Regions from separate parts of the [Archangium] primigenium genome, predicted to be linked through region 2. Evidence: riboswitches for the same ligand, from Rfam matches in the RefSeq annotation. Region 2 holds a riboswitch; the other holds the start of a gene.
What was found. A riboswitch is a leader RNA that binds a small molecule or an ion and turns the genes downstream of it on or off. The one in region 2 is predicted to bind cobalamin.

Region 1 (7,927 bases), 6.6 Mb from region 2:
ACCAGGAGCCGCCGCTCGGCCATGTACTCCGAGGAGAACAGCTCGTGCATGAACCGGCCGATGTCCTCCGGCCCCGAGTCGGCGTCGTGCGCCAGCAGGCAGGCGTTGAGCCGGCCGCGCAGCTCCTCGGCGTTCTGGAAGCGCTGGGTCGGGTCCACCGCCAGCGCCTTCATCACCAGGTCGGACACCGCCGCGGGCACCCCGGGCGCCACCTGCGCGAGCGGCGCGATGTTCGGGTGCGCCACCGCCGACATCATCTCGCCGGGCGGCAACAGGTCGAAGGGGTTCTGGCCCGACAGCATCTCGTAGAGGCACAGCCCCACGGCGTACAGGTCGCTCCTGCGGTCCACCGGCAGGTGCCGCGCCTGCTCGGGCGACATGTAGAGGAACTTGCCGAGGATGATGCTCGGGTTCGTCTTGGCCGCGCTCAGCCGGCTCTTGGCCAGGCCGAAGTCGATGACCTTCACCTCCCCCTCGTAGGAGATGAGGATGTTCTGCGGCGAGATGTCCCGGTGCACGAGGTTGAGCTCCCCCTCGTCATCCCCCTTCTTGCGGTGCGCGTAGGCGAGCGCGTCCAGCACCCGGCCCATCACGAAGAGCACGAAGGACAGGGGCAGGGTGCGCTGCTTGTCGCGCGCCCGCGCCGCCACCTTGCGCAGGTCCTTGCCGTCCACGTACTCGAGGGCCATGAAGGCCTCGCCCTCTTGCAGGCCCATGTCCAGCACCTGCGCGATGGAGCCGTGCGACAGCTTCACCAGCGTGCGCGCCTCGCCCACGAAGCGCTCGACGAACTCGGGGTCCGCCGCCAGCTGCGGGAGGATCTTCTTGATGACGCACAGCTTCTCGAAGCCCTGCATCCCCTCCAGGCGGGCGAGGAAGATCTCCCCCATGCCACCCGTGGCCAGTTGGGTCAGCAGCGTGTAGCGACCGAACGGCACGGGCCGGAACGGACGCAGTCGTGCATTCGAGGACGACGGATTCATGCCGGGGGTGGGCTTCTCGGGCTCACGAGCGGGGGGACTCCCATGTTCTCATTGAATGGGGGGCCAGCGCGAGTCTTCCACCCCTCTTGCCCACCCTCCCCCGAACTCCCCTACACCCACCCACCTCACCTCACCCCGGGATTGGTGAGCTGGGGCACGTCCTCGTCGATGACCTCGAAGGCGGCGACCTTGTCGCGCGGGGGCAGCAGGCGCTCGCCCAGGGGCATCACGTCGAAGCGGGCGCCGATCACCGCGAGCGTCTTGCCGGTGACGAGCAGCTGGCCCGGGGTGGCGGTGGTGGCCAGGCGCGAGGCCAGGGTGATGCCCTCGCCCACCGCGGAGAAGCAGGGGCGGGAGTCGGGGCCCACCATGCCCACCAGGGCCTTGGTGGTGTTGATGCCCATGCGCAGCCCGAAGCGCTCCTCCACGGGCAGCCGCGCCACGTAGCGCTCCCAGTCGGCGCGCAGGGCGAGCGCGGCACGCACCGCGCGCACCGCGTCGTCCGTCTTGGCCTGCAGCGCCCCGAAGACGGCGCGCAGGCAGTCGCCGAAGAAGCCCTCCAGCGTGCCCTCGAAGCTGAAGACGAGCCCGCCCAGGCGCGTGTGGAAGTCATTGAGCAGCGCCGAGGTGCGCGTGGCCCCGAGCCGGGCGCTCATGGCGCCGAAGCTGGCGAGCTCCACGTGCAGCACGCTGACGGTGCGCTCCTCCAGGCCGGGCAGCTTCTGCGCGGCGCGCTGCAGCTCGCCCACGCGCCGCTCGGCCACGTCCGGGGCGTGGAAGCGCTCCAGGTGCACGCGCAGGGGCGCGGGCCCGGCGGGCGTGGGCGCCGGCGCGGGCGGCTTGGAGAACTTCTGCACGCCGGCGGCCACCAGGTGCGCCACGGCGGTGCACGCATCGAGCATCACCTCCAGCTCGGTGTCGCTGCGCGCCGGGGCGTTGACGTAGAGCACGCCGGTGAAGTGCGGCTCCTGGCCCACGGGGATGCAGAGCACCCGGCCCACCCCGTAGAGGATGACGCTCTCGCGGCTGGCGAAGCGGCGATCATCCTTCACGTCCCCCACCAGCAGCGCGCGGCCCTGGCGCAGCGCCTCGTCGATGATGGCGTCCGAGACGGGCACCTCGCCCTGGGCCAGCTTGCCGCGGTGGCGCACGGCCGCGGGCACCAGCACGCCCGTCGAGTGGCGCAGGAGCACCACCGCCGTGGTGGCGTCGATGCGCTCGAGCACCCGGTCCATGGTGACCTGGAGGAAGGCCGTCAGGTTGTCCGCGGTGGCGAGCGCCTCGGAGGTGCGGAAGAGCAGGAGCAGCGTCTCGAAGATGCCCCGCGACGGCGCGCCCAGCGGCGCCACCGGCACGGCCACCGGCGCCGCCGGCACGGGCGCGGCCAGCGCGTTCGAGCCCTGGGTGGACGGACCGATGTTGTCCAGCGCCCGCAGCAGGTCCACGTTCTTGATGTTCTTGGCGAGGATGACGGAGGGCCCCACGTCATCCCCATGGCCGAAGCGGCGCACGCCTCCGGCGCTCAGGTCCACCATCTCCGTGGCGGCGTTCTCCAGCTGCTGCGGCTGGCGCACCGACAGGGTGTTCTCCCCGAGCGACAGCGTGTCGCCCACCTTGAGCGGGGTGCCGCCCTGGAAGGACACGCCGTTGATGCGGCTGCCGTTGCGGCTGCCCAGGTCCTCGACCCGCAGCTTGTAGCCTTCCACGACCAGGCGGGCATGGCGCCGGGACACGAGGTCGCCCCCCAGCACGATGTCGTTCTCGTCCGCTCGTCCGAGGTGCGTGATGCCCTCGGGCAGATCGTAGGAAGTGTCGAAATAACCGGGGCCGTTGATGATGATCTGCCACATCGCGCCGCGCAGCCTACACGACCCGCCGCCCGCATTTCTCGGGGGGCCCCAACGATCCTCGCCCGAGTTCCACGTGTTCTCCGGAAGTCCTGGAAACGCACCCACGCGCGAGCGGAAGACAGCCTGGCGGCCAAGGAAAAGACTGGCCGCCAGCTCAGGGCGTCCTCACTCCGTGCAGAGGGGCTCGCCATGCACCACGGCGATCGCATCCAGGTCGAAGCCCCCAGACGCGCCGCTGTAGTAGTTGGCCCCGCTGTCGCGGATGCGCACGAAGCGCGCCCGCGGGACGCCCAGGGTGGCCAGGTCGAAGCCATCGCCGCCCGCCACCGCCGGATCCGTGGCGCTCACGCCCGAGTCCGGCGAGGAGAACACCGGCTTGACGCCCGCACACCCCGGGTAGCCCCCGGCGCGATCCGTGAGCGCGCAGGGAAACTCGTGCCACGTCTGGCCGTCCTCGCTCACCGCGACGAGGCCCGTCTCCACGAAGCTGCCGAAGGGGTTCTCGAAGACGAGCAGGTCCACGCCCGGCCCGTCCACGATGGCCAGCGAGGTCAGCTCGAGGACGATCTCCCCGCGCCGCCCGAGCGACAGCACGTCCAAGGAGCCCATGACGGCGCCGCCCCCTCGGGGAGGGCCGAGCACGATGTCCGGGAAGCGGTCCTGCCCGAAGCCGGCCGCGTCCCCGGGCGTGAAGGACACGACCCGGCCCGCGAAGGGGTTCCGATCGGTGTCACACACCCGGGGCTCGGACTCGGACTCCGGCGCCCCACACCCCGCGACGAGCAGGGCGGGCAGGAGCCAGGCGAAGAGGAAGCGAAGCGCGCGGCTCATGGCGTCGCGTGCAGGCGCACGAGCCTGCGGCCGTTCTTGTCGGACACGCCCACGAGCAGGTCTCCCGCCAGCGGGGCCTGGAGGAGCACGCGGGTGCACGTGTCGGAGGCGGTGAGCACCTTCCTCGACGCGCCCCACGAGGCGCTCTCGCCCGAGGCCGACAGGGGCAGGTAGACCAGGGAGCGGGTGAGCGAGGAGTAGTCCGCGCCATCGTAGAAGCCGCGGCGGATGGCCACGCCCTCGCCGAAGCCCGACACGTCGAGCACGTCCAGCGCCTTGTAGACCAGGGGCGTGTTCGTCCGGCTCAGGTCCAGCGTCCCGAGCGAGTCGACCGCCGCGCGCCAGGTGGACGGGGCCACCGCGTGCAGGAAGTTGCTGGTGGCGTAGGGGTTGTCCGAGGTGGGCGTGCCCTGGGCGTAGCCGAACACGGCGATGTCCGTGCTCGTCCGGGCGTTGTAGCCGCTGTACTCGGCGTTGGCCGGGAACGTGGCCAGCTTCCAGCCCCGGAAGGTCACCTCGCCCGTCGTGAACCCGTAGACGCCGATGGCGTCGTCGAACCCCGAGCCCTCCAGCCCGAAGCCGTTGATGAGGAACACGTCCTTCGTGCCCACGGCGGAGTAGTTGCCCCGGGCGGAGAAGAACGAGGCGGAGCCCGCCCGGAGGGTGTCATGCAGCGCCACGGCGCCCGAGACGTCTGGCCGCGTATAGCCCGTCATCAGCCGCTGGCCATCGCTGGCGATGTAGCCGCCCAGGTACGTGGTCTTCCCCTTGTCCTCCGGGGAGATGACCGACACGAGCAGGGTGGTGCTCGAGGCGAGCGCGGGCCAGGTGCCGAGCGCGTAGAGGCTCGCGTCCGCCCCGTTGAGGCCGTACACGGCGGGCGTGGCCGAGTCCGTCAGGGCGACGACGGCGCCAATGCCCGCGGGCAGCGGCGCGGACTCGGTGGCGGAGAAGCCCGCCTCCAGCCTCAGCGTGCCGAGCTTCGTGTCATGCGGCGCCTGGGCGCAGTCGACCCCCGTGTCCGGCGCGGGATCCGGCGCCGGGAGCACGACCTCCGGCGGTCCGGCGTCCGGCGTGCCCGAGTCGGGCGTTCCGGAATCCGGGGTTCCGGAGTCCGGCGTCCCCGAATCCGGGGTTCCCGAGTCCGGCGTCCCCGCGTCCGGCACGGGCTCGGGCGGGGTGATGTCACGCACCACGCACTGCTCGGCCTCGCAGACGTAGCGCTGGCCGGACAGCGGCCCGTTCTTCTGCGCGCAGTCGTACGCGGTCTCGCACTCCGGTGCGCAGCCCGAGGCCAGCAGGCTCATCAACGCCGCACCCACGGCCCACGGCATCCAGCCCAGCACTCCCGACTTCCTCATGTCCTTCATCATCCAGCTGCTCCTCGCCCCCTCGGGCGTTGGGGCCTCGGCGAGGAGCGGACGGAGGATGCGACGGAGGACACGCCCCGGGGAACGGGACGCAGCGGGACCGCGCATCCGCCGCCTCCCCTCGGAAGCCTCGGTTCGAAGCCGTGCCACGTGGCGGCACGGATCCCAGGTAGGTCTTCGGACTCACGGGCGCGGAAGAGGCAAGCCCCTTCCTCCTAGTGGCCGTCGCTTCCCGGCGCTCGCGATGAGCACCAGTGCATCTGACGGCGGTCGTTCCCGTTCACCGCTGCGGGGCAGTCCCGGACTCGCACCGGGTTCCCTCAAACCCCCATGACGCCATGGAGGAACCAAGGACGAGGGCGGGATATGGCGGCGAGGCTCCTGTTGTCAACACGCGCCTGTCCGCCAGTCGCGGGCGAGCACGCGCGCCCGCGTCGCTATATTGCCCGGTCGCTTGTCGCTGGGGGGAAGACCGTGAAGCCACACATCGCGCTGCTGCCGTTGCTGCTCGTCTGTCTGCATGCCGGACCCGCCGCCGCCCGGACTCCGACGGTGGGCTATTCCAACGAGGGCCTCAAGCTGCTCATGCCCGCGAACATCCGCGTGGCCGAGCAGTTCATCCACGTCACGGTGGACCGCATCCGCATCCACTACACCTTCGAGAATCCGACGACCCAGCCCATCGAGGCCCGCGTCGCCTTCCCCTTCCCCCACATGGACCTGCTGCCGGGCGTGCCGGTGTCCGAGGTGTCCGACTTCCGGCTCTCGGTGGCCGGCAAGCGCCAGGGCACCCGCACCGAGACCGTCTATTGGCTCCAGGGGCAGGAGTACCGGGACCGGACCCAGGTGGACCAGCGCCTGGCGGAGGAGAAGCGCCGGCGGGGCAAGAGCGCCGCGGACGTGGGCGCGAGCCTGCAGCGCTCGGAGGTGTGGGATCAAGTGTTCCCCCCGGGCGAGCGCCTGAGCGTGGACATCACCTACCGGCCCTCGCTCAGCTCGGAAAAGGGCTGGAGCCAGGACACCTACCGCCACCCGCGCATGCGCCAGCGCTTCTGCGTGGACACCGACACCACGAGCACCCTGGACCGCTCCCTGCGGCCCTCGCCCTACATCCCCGTGGGCTTCTTCCAGGGGCCCGAGGTGCACTGGCTGTCCTTCACGCTCGTCACCGGCAACAACTGGGTGGGGCCCATCGGGCTGTTCCACCTCACCGTGGAGAAGCCCAACCCCCAGGCCATCCTCTCCTACTGCATGCGCGGCATGCGGAAGACGAGCCCCACGCGCTTCGAGATGACCCAGAAGAACTACCGGCCGGACCGGGACCTGGACGTCATCTTCTTCCGCCGCTAGCCCGGCACTTCCGGGCGCTCGCGCAGGGCCAGGGACACGAAGCGCTGGTCCGCCTCGTAGACCAGGCCCGCCTCGGCGAGCTCGCCGAGGAACGACGCGACGTCCGCCTCCCCCAGCCCGGTGTGCCCCCGCTCGTTCAGCGCGCGGTGCACCTGGGCCGCGCTCGCGCCCTCCTCGCAGGCGAGCCACGCCTCCGCCTGGGGGCCCTCCAAGAGGTAGCTCGCGTAGCCCACCGCCGCGCGCTCATCCACGATGCGCACGAACCCGGGCCCCCGCCGCCAGGTGAGCCGACCCCGGTCCCGCGCGTGCACCTGGCCCCAGTGCTCCACCGCCCGCCGCAAGCCCCCCACGTAGGCCTCGGGGTCGCGCCCGTCCACGTGCGCGTACTCGAAGTCGTACGCGAGCGCCGCGAGCTGCTCGCCCCGCTGCGGGTATACATGCGGGTAGTGGAAGAGCGGCCCCTCCAGCCGCAGCCCGAAGCGCTCGGGGCTCTGGTGGTAGGGGCTGAAGCGCTGCACGTGCAGGCGCGACAGGCGCGGCGGCTCCAGGTGACTGAGCGCGCCGAGCGACGCGGCCATGCGCGGATACTCCGCCTCGGGCTCCTGGGGAAAGCCGTAGAGGATGTTCCAGCTCACGCGCACGTCGTACTGCGCGCACCACTTGAGCAGCCGCACGTTCTGCCACGCCGCCACGCCCTTGCGCATGAGCTTGAGGATGGGCGTGGACAGGCTCTCGATGCCGGGCTGGATGCGGTGGATGCCCGCGGCGCGCATGTCCCGCACCTGCTGGCGCGTGAGGTTCGCCTTCGTCTCGTAGAAGACGCGCAGGTCCAACCCCCGCTCCTCCAGCCGCGGCAGCAGCTCGCGCAGGTAGCCCAGGTCGATGATGTTGTCCACGGCGACGAAGTCCAGCCACCGGTGGCGCGCCGACAGCTCCTCGAAGTCGCGCAGCGCCCGCTCCACCGACTTGCTGCGAAACGCCATGCTCGAGCCGTTGAGCCCGCAGAACGTGCAGTGCTGCTTCTGCCCCCACCAGCACCCGCGCGCCGTCTCCACCGGCAGCTTCACGTCGGGCACCAGCTCCTGGCGAAAGCCCGTGCGCGAGAGCTCCTCGAAGAAGAAGCCGTAGTCCGGCACGGGCACGTCGTCCATGCGCACCCGGGGCGCCTCGCCCTCCGGCACGGCGACGCCCCGCGCGAGCACTCCCCGCCGGGGCGGGAGCGGCCGCCCGGCGAGAAGGTCCTCCACCAGCTCCACGATGAGCGCCTCCGCCTCGCCCTGCACCACCACGTCCACGCAGTCGAAGGCGTCCAGGAGCCCCTGGCCCATGGGGCCGTCGCAGTTGGCCCCGCCGAACACCACCCGCACGTGCGGGGCGCGCTCCTTGAGCCGCCGCGCGAGCAGCAGCGAGGGCACGTTCTGGTTGAACGTCGTGCTGAACCCCACCAGCGCGGGCGCATGGCCGAGCAGCTCCTCCACGCACGCGTCGATGAAGGCGGGCACCTGCGCGCGCACCGCCTCCAGCCGGCCCAGCAGCCGCGCGG
Region 2 (7,927 bases):
GCAGGAACTGCGCGCGCCACTGGCTGTCGTCGGTGCAGTTGGCGTCGCACTCGGAATAGATGAGGTTGCGCTGGTCCTTGTCCGCGCCCAGCAGGAGCACCCGGGGCTGATCCTGGCGGGTGAGCGCCAGGGACATGGTGGGCGGCATGCGCACCGCCTCGGTGGGGCCGTAGAACGTGGTGTACAGCTCGCCCTCCTTCCAGCCGGACGGAGACGTGCAGTCCGCGTCACACGCCGCGTAGGAGCCCATGAAGTAGCCGTTGTCCTGCACCTGGGACTTGGTCAACCGGGGCTGGCCCGCGCGGGTGAAGCGCAGGGTGACCTCCTGCCAGACCTGATTGGCGATCTGGCTCGTGCGCCAGCTCGCCGGCTGCTGGCAGTCCGCGTCACACTCGACATAGAAGGTCGCCCGCGTGGGCGAGCCCACGCCCCCGAAGCTGCGAAAGCCATGCATCACGAAGCGCGGCTTGCCGTCGGGCGTGAGCGCGAAGGCCTCGCCGGACACCTCCCGCTCGCCCTTGTGCTCGAGGATGGGGGTGACCGACCAGGACGCCTCCTGGGTGCAGTCCCCCGTGCACGTGGCGTAGTAGACGCGCAGGTAGGTGCTCAAGAGCAGCTGGGGCCGCCCGTCCGCCCCCACCGCCAGCATGGCGTTGTCCACCGTGCCCTGGGTCTTGAGGTGCACCACCTTCACCTTGTCCGCCGAGGTGCAGTTGGCCGGACACCAGGCGTAGTACGCGTCCCCCTGGGAGTAGGCGGGGTAGACCATGTGCACGTTGCCCTGGGCATCCGTCTCCACATGGGGGTTGGCCGTGTTGCGCGGCGTGCCCGTGGGCAGGAAGAACTGCCCCAACCGGCCCACCGCCTTGTCCGACCCCGACGGCGTGCCCGGGTCCCCCGTGCCCCCCGTCCCCGAGCCACAGGCGGAACAGGCCACGAAGCCCACGGAACACAGCACGGCCAGCACGGCACTCTCGATGCGGCGCATCATCCCAGCTCCTTGTCTTCAGTCCCTCGGGGCAGCGCAGCACAGCCCCCCTTTGGGGGCAATGCCCTTGGCGGCCCCGGGGGCGGCAGGTGTGCACGGGAACGCGCGGCGCCCGCCGAAGCATCACGCCCCCACCGGGCCCGCCTCCCATGCGGCCAGGCGAGCCAAGACAAAAGGGCCGCCCCCCTCGCGGGAGACGGCCCTGGGAGACGACACCCGGAAGGCCCCGGGACTACTTCACGGCCTTCACGCGGCGCTTCTCGGGAGCGCCCTCGGGGGGCGTCTCGCCGTCCGCCGGCGCCGGCACGGCCGCCACGGGCGACTTGCCGATGCCGTACTTCTCGAACACCTGGCGCTCCACCTCCTTGACGACCTCCGGGTGCTCACGCAGGTAGTCCTTGGCGTTCTCGCGGCCCTGGCCGATGCGCTCTCCCTTGAAGGAGAACCAGCTGCCGCTCTTCTCGATGATGTTGTCCGCCGAGGCCAGGTCGATGAGGTCGCCCTCCTTCGAGATGCCCGAGCCGTACATGATGTCGAACTCGACCTCCTTGAAGGGAGGCGCCACCTTGTTCTTCACCACCTTCACGCGCGTGCGGCTGCCCACCACGTTCTCGCCATTCTTGATGGCGCCCACGCGGCGGATGTCCAGGCGCTGCGACGCGTAGAACTTCAGCGCGTTGCCGCCCGTCGTCGTCTCGGGGTTGCCGAACATCACGCCAATCTTCATGCGGATCTGGTTGATGAAGATGACGCACGTCTGGCTCTTGCTGATGGTGCCCGTGAGCTTGCGCAGCGCCTGGCTCATGAGGCGCGCCTGCACGCCCATGTGCGCATCGCCCATCTCGCCCTCGAGCTCCGCCTTGGGCACGAGCGCCGCCACCGAGTCCACCACCAGCACGTCGATGGCGCCCGAGCGCACCAGCATCTCGGCGATCTCCAGCGCCTGCTCACCCGTGTCCGGCTGGCTCAGGAGCAGGTCGTCCGTGCGCACGCCCAGCTTGCGCGCGTAGCCGATGTCCATCGCGTGCTCGGCGTCGATGTAGCCCGCCACGCCGCCGCGCTTCTGCGCCTCGGCCACGATGTGCAGACACAGGGTCGTCTTACCGGAGGACTCCGGACCGTAGATTTCCACGATACGGCCCTTGGGCACGCCACCGACGCCCAAGGCGATGTCGAGCGAGACGCTTCCCGTCGAAATGGCCTGAACATCCCGGACCAACGGCTCCTCGTTGCCGAGCCGCATGATGGAGCCCTTGCCGAACTGCCGCTCCACCGCGGACATCGCCAGTTCGATCGCCTTTTCCTTCTCTGGATTCACGGCCATTTCGTCTTGCTCCTTGCGTATGCGGCGAGCCACCCCGGCCCACCTGAACTCGCGTTTAGTATCGCGATGGACCTACCCTAGTCCATCCCTCTGACATGACCCACAACGTTCAGCGGCGCGCCAGCACGAGCAGCAGCCAGGCCAGGAGTCCGGCCGCCCCACTGACCTGCCCGTGATAACCGGAGCGCGACCCCATCCACAGCTGAAGAACGCCCAGGACGACCAGCAGCCCCAGGCCCACCTGGCGGGTCAGCGAGCGGGGGGGGCCCAGCAGGCCCGCCACCAGGGACAGCGCCGACAGGCCCATGGCGAGCGCCAGGGGCGGGTCGATGCCCGCATCAAAGGAGTGGCTGTGGATGGTGGGCACCGCGCCCCACTGGAAGAAGAAGCCCAGCGCCAGGGCGCCCACCGCGCCGGAGCGGGCGATGAGCGGCACGTTGAACGTCGGCGCCTGCTCGTCGCGCAGGAACGCCAGGTCCTCCGGACGGACCTCCAGGGCGTAGGGGTAGCCCATGCGCAGGAGGGCCTCGACGGCCAGGGACCGGAGCGGGCGGCCACCGCGTGCCTCCAGGTTCCGCAGGAGATCCCCCTCCAGGAGCCGGAGCAGCACGTCCGCGTTCTCGCGCGAGCCGCCCCCCGCGCCCAGGGACTCCAGGCGCGACACCAGGGGCAGCAAGAGCGCCTGGCGGGCCTCGCCCGAGGCCTCGCGGGCCTCCGTCACCAGCCGGGCCAGCGCCTCCTCCTCGAGAACGGCCGACGGTAGATCGGCCGACGGCTCCCACGGAGCCAGGGAGACGGGCACGTCCTGATCCGCGCCCTCGAGGGCGCCATGAAGAGCGGAGGGACGGGAGCGCGAGGAGTGGGACACCCCTGGACTGTAACGCCGGTCCCCGGAGCCACCAACGGTCCGGCGGGCCCACGGCTCCTCCGCGCGGCGTCCGGAAGCGGACAGCCCAGGGGGCGGCCTGGCGGGTTCTTTGACTCTCGGCCGCCCCCCCCTAATGTGTGCCCCGTTGCTGGTGCCCGGCCCCGAGAGGGACCGGGCTTGAAAGGGAATCCGGTGAGAGGCCGGAGCTGCCCCGCAGCGGTCTGCGAGAACGAGCCCGTCCACATCCACTGGCCCTCCAAGGCTGGGAAGGGGACGGAGGTAGGAAGGATGTCCGCTGGCGCGGTCCGCCAGCCGCTCGCGAGCCCGAAAACCTGCCAGTAATCCGAGCCGGGAGAGACAGCCCGGCCGGTTCGACCTGGTCCACCTCGGGGGAGGCGATCGGTCCGAGACGCCGCGGGGCTCCGCGAACGTCCCGGGTCCGTCCGTGCTCCCACGCCGTGCGCCAGCTGCCCGGTGGGGGCGCGAGGTCGTCCGGGAGAGCCCAGTGGCCCTGGGACTCGCGCATGCCCGGACGTCTCCCGTGCCTCCTCCGGTTTCACGCGGTCGTGAAGGAGGAGAGCAGCACCATGTTGACCACGAGCCCCATTCCGTCCCCCTCGTCCCCGCCCCCCACGCCCACCACCATGCGGGTGCGCAAGCGCAACGGGACGCTCGAGGGCGCCGACCTGAACAAGATCGTCCGCGCCATCAGCCGCTGCTGCGATGGCCTGAGACAGGTGGACGCCATCCGCGTGGCCACCAAGACGATCGCCGGGCTCTACGATGGCGCGTCCACCCAGGAGCTCGACCAGCTGTCCATCCAGACGGCCGCCTCGCTCACGCTGGAGGAGCCCGAGTACGCGAAGCTCGCCGCGCGCCTGCTCGCGACCTACATCGACAAGGAGCTGTCCGGGCAGGAGGTGCACTCCTTCTCGCAGTCCATCGCCGCCGGGCACCGCCTGGGCCTGGTCAACGAGCGCGTGGCGCAGCTCGTGGCGGCCAACGCGCGCAAGCTCAACGACGCCATCGATCCCTCGCGCAACCGGCTCTTCGAGTACTTCGGCCTGCGCACCGTGTACGACCGCTACCTGCTCAAGAACCCCACCACGCGCGCGGTGCTGGAGACGCCCCAGCACTTCTTCATGCGCATCGCCGTGGCGCTGGGCGAGTCGGTGGCCGAGGCGCTGGAGCTCTACCGGCGCTTCTCGCTGCTCGAGTACGTGCCCAGCTCCCCCACCCTGTTCAACTCGGGCACCCTGCACGAGCAGCTCTCCTCGTGCTTCCTGCTCGACTCGCCCCAGGATGACCTGAGCGCCATCTACAAGAGCTACACCGACGTGGCCATGCTCTCGAAGTTCTCGGGCGGCATCGGGCTCGCGTACCACCGGGTGCGCTCGCGCGGCTCGCTCATCACCAGCACCAACGGCCACAGCAACGGCATCGTGCCGTGGCTCAAGACGCTGGATGCGTCCGTGGCGGCGGTGAACCAGGGCGGCAAGCGCAAGGGCGCGTGCTGCGTGTACCTGGAGACGTGGCACGCGGACCTGGAGGAGTTCCTCGAGCTGCGCGAGAACACGGGCGACGAGGCGCGCCGCACCCACAACCTGAACCTGGCCAACTGGGTGCCGGACCTCTTCATGAAGCGCGTGGAGTCCGACGGCCCCTGGTCCCTGTTCGACCCCAAGGCCGTGCCCCACCTGACGGACCTGTACGGCGCCGCGTTCGAGCAGGCCTACGTGCAGGCCGAGGCCCAGGGCCTGGCGCTCAAGACGCTCAAGGCGCGCGAGGTCTACGCGCGCATGATGCGCACGCTCGCCCAGACCGGAAACGGCTGGATGACGTTCAAGGACAAGTCCAACCTGGCCTGCAACCAGACCGCGCTGCCCGGCCGCGTCGTGCACCTGTCCAACCTGTGCACGGAGATCCTCGAGGTGACGAGCCAAGAGGAGACGGCCGTCTGCAACCTGGGCTCCATCAACCTGGCGCGCCACACGACGATCGACGACGCGGGCCGGGTGGTGTTCGACTGGGAGAAGCTCGGCCACACGGTGCGCACCGCCGTGCGCCAGCTCGACCGGGTCATCGACCTGAACTACTACCCCATCCCCACCGCCCAGGGCTCCAACCTGCGCTGGCGCCCGGTGGGCCTGGGCATCATGGGCCTGCAGGATGTCTTCTTCCAGATGCGCCTGCCCTTCGACGCCCCCGAGGCCCGCGCCCTGTCGCGCCGGGTGTCCGAGGAGATCTACTTCCACGCGCTGAGCATCTCGGCGGACCTCGCGGCCGAGCACGGCGCCCACCCGGCCTTCGCCGAGACGCGCGCGGCCCGGGGCGAATTGCAGTTCGACGCCTGGGGCGTGACGCCCGAGGACACCGCCCGCTGGGAGGCCCTGCGCACGCGCATCAAGGACGGCGGCCTGCGCAACTCCCTGCTCATCGCCATCGCGCCCACGGCCACCATCGCGTCCATCGCGGGCTGCTACGAGTGCATCGAGCCCCAGGTGTCCAACCTCTTCAAGCGCGAGACGCTCTCGGGGGACTTCCTCCAGGTCAACCGCTACCTCGTCGAGGAGCTCAAGACGCTGGGGCTGTGGAACGAGGACATGCGCACGCGCATCAAGCTGGCCGAGGGCTCCATCCAGAACATCCCGGAGATCCCCGCCCACCTGCGCGCCGTGTACCGCACCGCGTGGGAGCTGCCCATGCGCTCGCTCGTGGACATGGCCGCCGACCGCGGCGCCTTCATCGACCAGAGCCAGTCGCTCAACCTGTTCATGGAGGCGCCCAACATCGGCCAGCTCAGCTCCATGTACATGTACGCCTGGAAGAAGGGCCTGAAGACCACCTACTACCTGCGCTCGCGTCCCGCCACGCGCATCGCCAAGACCACGGTGGAGACGCCCCGCGAGCAGAAGCCCGCTTCCAACACCGCCACCGAGGAGCAGGCCATCGCGTGCTCCCTGGAAAACCCCGAGAGCTGCGAGGCCTGCCAGTGACCGCCGCCATGTCCCTCAAGCCCTCGCGGCCCTCGCAGGCCTCGCCCAAGACGGGCGGGCGCCTGCTGGACCCGGGGCTCAACCTCACGCTGCGCCCCATGCAGTACCCGGCGTTCTTCGAGATGTACCGCAACGCCATCAAGAACACGTGGACCGTGGAGGAGGTCGACTTCTCCACGGACGTGGGCGACCTGCGCGCGAAGATGTCACCCGCGGACCGGCACCTCATCCAGCGGTTGGTGGCGTTCTTCGCCACGGGCGACTCCATCGTGTCCAACAACCTCGTGCTCAACCTGTACAAGCACGTGAACTCGCCCGAGGCCCGGATGTACCTGTCGCGCCAGCTGTACGAGGAGGCGCTGCACGTGCAGTTCTACCTCACGCTGCTGGACACCTACGTGCCGGACCCCGCCGAGCGCGCCAAGGCGTTCGCCGCCATCGACAACATCCCGAGCATCCAGCAGAAGGCCGCCTTCTGCTTCAAGTGGATGGACTCGGTGCACCAGCTCGACCGGCTGGAGACGCGCGAGCAGCGGCGCACCTTCCTGCTCAACCTCATCTGCTTCGCCGCGTGCATCGAGGGCCTGTTCTTCTTCGCCGCCTTCGCCTACGTGTACTTCCTGCGCTCGCGCGGGCTGCTCCACGGACTGGCCGCGGGCACCAACTGGGTGTTCCGCGACGAGAGCGCCCACATGGCCTTCGCCTTCGACGTGGTCAAGACGGTGCGGCGCGAGGAGCCGGGCCTCTTCGACGCCCAGATGGAGCGCGAAGTCGTCTCCATGATGGAGGAGGCGGTGGAGTGCGAGCTGCGCTTCGCCGAGGACCTGCTCCAGGGCGGCGTCGCCGGCCTGTCCGTGAAGGAGATGCGCCAGTACCTGGAGTTCGTGGCGGACCAGCGGCTGGTCATGCTGGAGCTGCCCAAGCGCTACGGGTCCAAGAACCCCTTCAACTTCATGGACCTGCAGGACGTGCAGGAGCTGGCCAACTTCTTCGAGCGCCGCGTGTCGGCCTACCAGGTGGGCGTCGAGGGCGAGGTCACCTTCGATGCCTCGTTCTGAGCCGCCCGCCGAGCCGGCTCAGAAGATGGAGCCGGGCCGCGTCACCGAGGCCCGGCTCATCGAGATGGTGTTCCCCGAGCAGACGAACCACTACGGGACGCTGTTCGGCGGACAGGCGCTCGCGCTGATGGACAAGGCGGCCTTCGTGGTCGCCTCGCGGTATGCCCGGCGCAACGTGGTGACGGCGAGCAGCGAGAAGGTGGACTTCCACGTGCCGGTGCGTCAGGGCCAGCTCGTGGAGTTGCACCCGCGCGTGGTCGCCACGGGCCGCACCTCCATGACGGTGGAGGTGGACCTGTTCGCGGAGGACCTGCTCACCGGGGACCGGCAGCTCGGCACCCGGGGACGGTTCGTCTTCGTGGCGCTGGACGCGCACGGCCGCCCCACCGCCGTGCCGCCCCTGCCCACCTCGACCGATGCCACGGGCGGCTGACGCACGGCCCCGCGCCGAATGACGGGCGCTCGGCTGCGCCTCTCGGGCGGCTGGTTTCTCCTCGTCCTCTTCCTTCAGGCCGCCTGTGCCACCGGCGGCATGCGGGTGAGCCACCGCCACGACTCTGCCCCCAGGGAGTCCGTCACACTCACGCCCAACGGCGACTTCGCGCCCGTGCAGGTCTCGGATGCGGAGTTTCGCGAGGCCTTCACCCAGCTGTTGCTGGAAGTCCCTCTCCGGGTGGCCCCCCGCCCGCCCCA

Region 1: it holds a riboswitch for cobalamin, as region 2 does, so the genes downstream of both, I3V78_RS07470 (hypothetical protein) here and I3V78_RS34280 (ribonucleoside-diphosphate reductase subunit alpha) in region 2, are expected to answer to the same signal.

Annotation. Positions count from the first base shown of each region.
Region 1 covers NZ_JADWYI010000001.1:1,733,367-1,741,293, reverse strand. Annotated here, with positions in the region: gene I3V78_RS07485 (serine/threonine protein kinase) at 1-983, opposite strand, end outside; gene I3V78_RS07480 (FHA domain-containing protein) at 1,109-2,833, opposite strand; gene I3V78_RS07475 (cell surface protein) at 2,999-3,664, opposite strand; gene I3V78_RS07470 (hypothetical protein) at 3,661-5,025, opposite strand; cobalamin riboswitch at 5,186-5,401, opposite strand; gene I3V78_RS07465 (DUF4424 family protein) at 5,509-6,384, shown strand; gene I3V78_RS07460 (RiPP maturation radical SAM C-methyltransferase) at 6,381-7,927, opposite strand, start outside.
Region 2 covers NZ_JADWYI010000001.1:8,328,061-8,335,987, forward strand. Annotated here, with positions in the region: gene I3V78_RS34265 (hypothetical protein) at 1-991, opposite strand, end outside; gene recA (recombinase RecA) at 1,221-2,312, opposite strand; gene I3V78_RS34275 (hypothetical protein) at 2,422-3,114, opposite strand; cobalamin riboswitch at 3,313-3,534, shown strand; gene I3V78_RS34280 (ribonucleoside-diphosphate reductase subunit alpha) at 3,768-6,176, shown strand; gene I3V78_RS34285 (ribonucleotide-diphosphate reductase subunit beta) at 6,185-7,234, shown strand; gene I3V78_RS34290 (acyl-CoA thioesterase) at 7,221-7,667, shown strand; gene I3V78_RS34295 (AHH domain-containing protein) at 7,686-7,927, shown strand, end outside.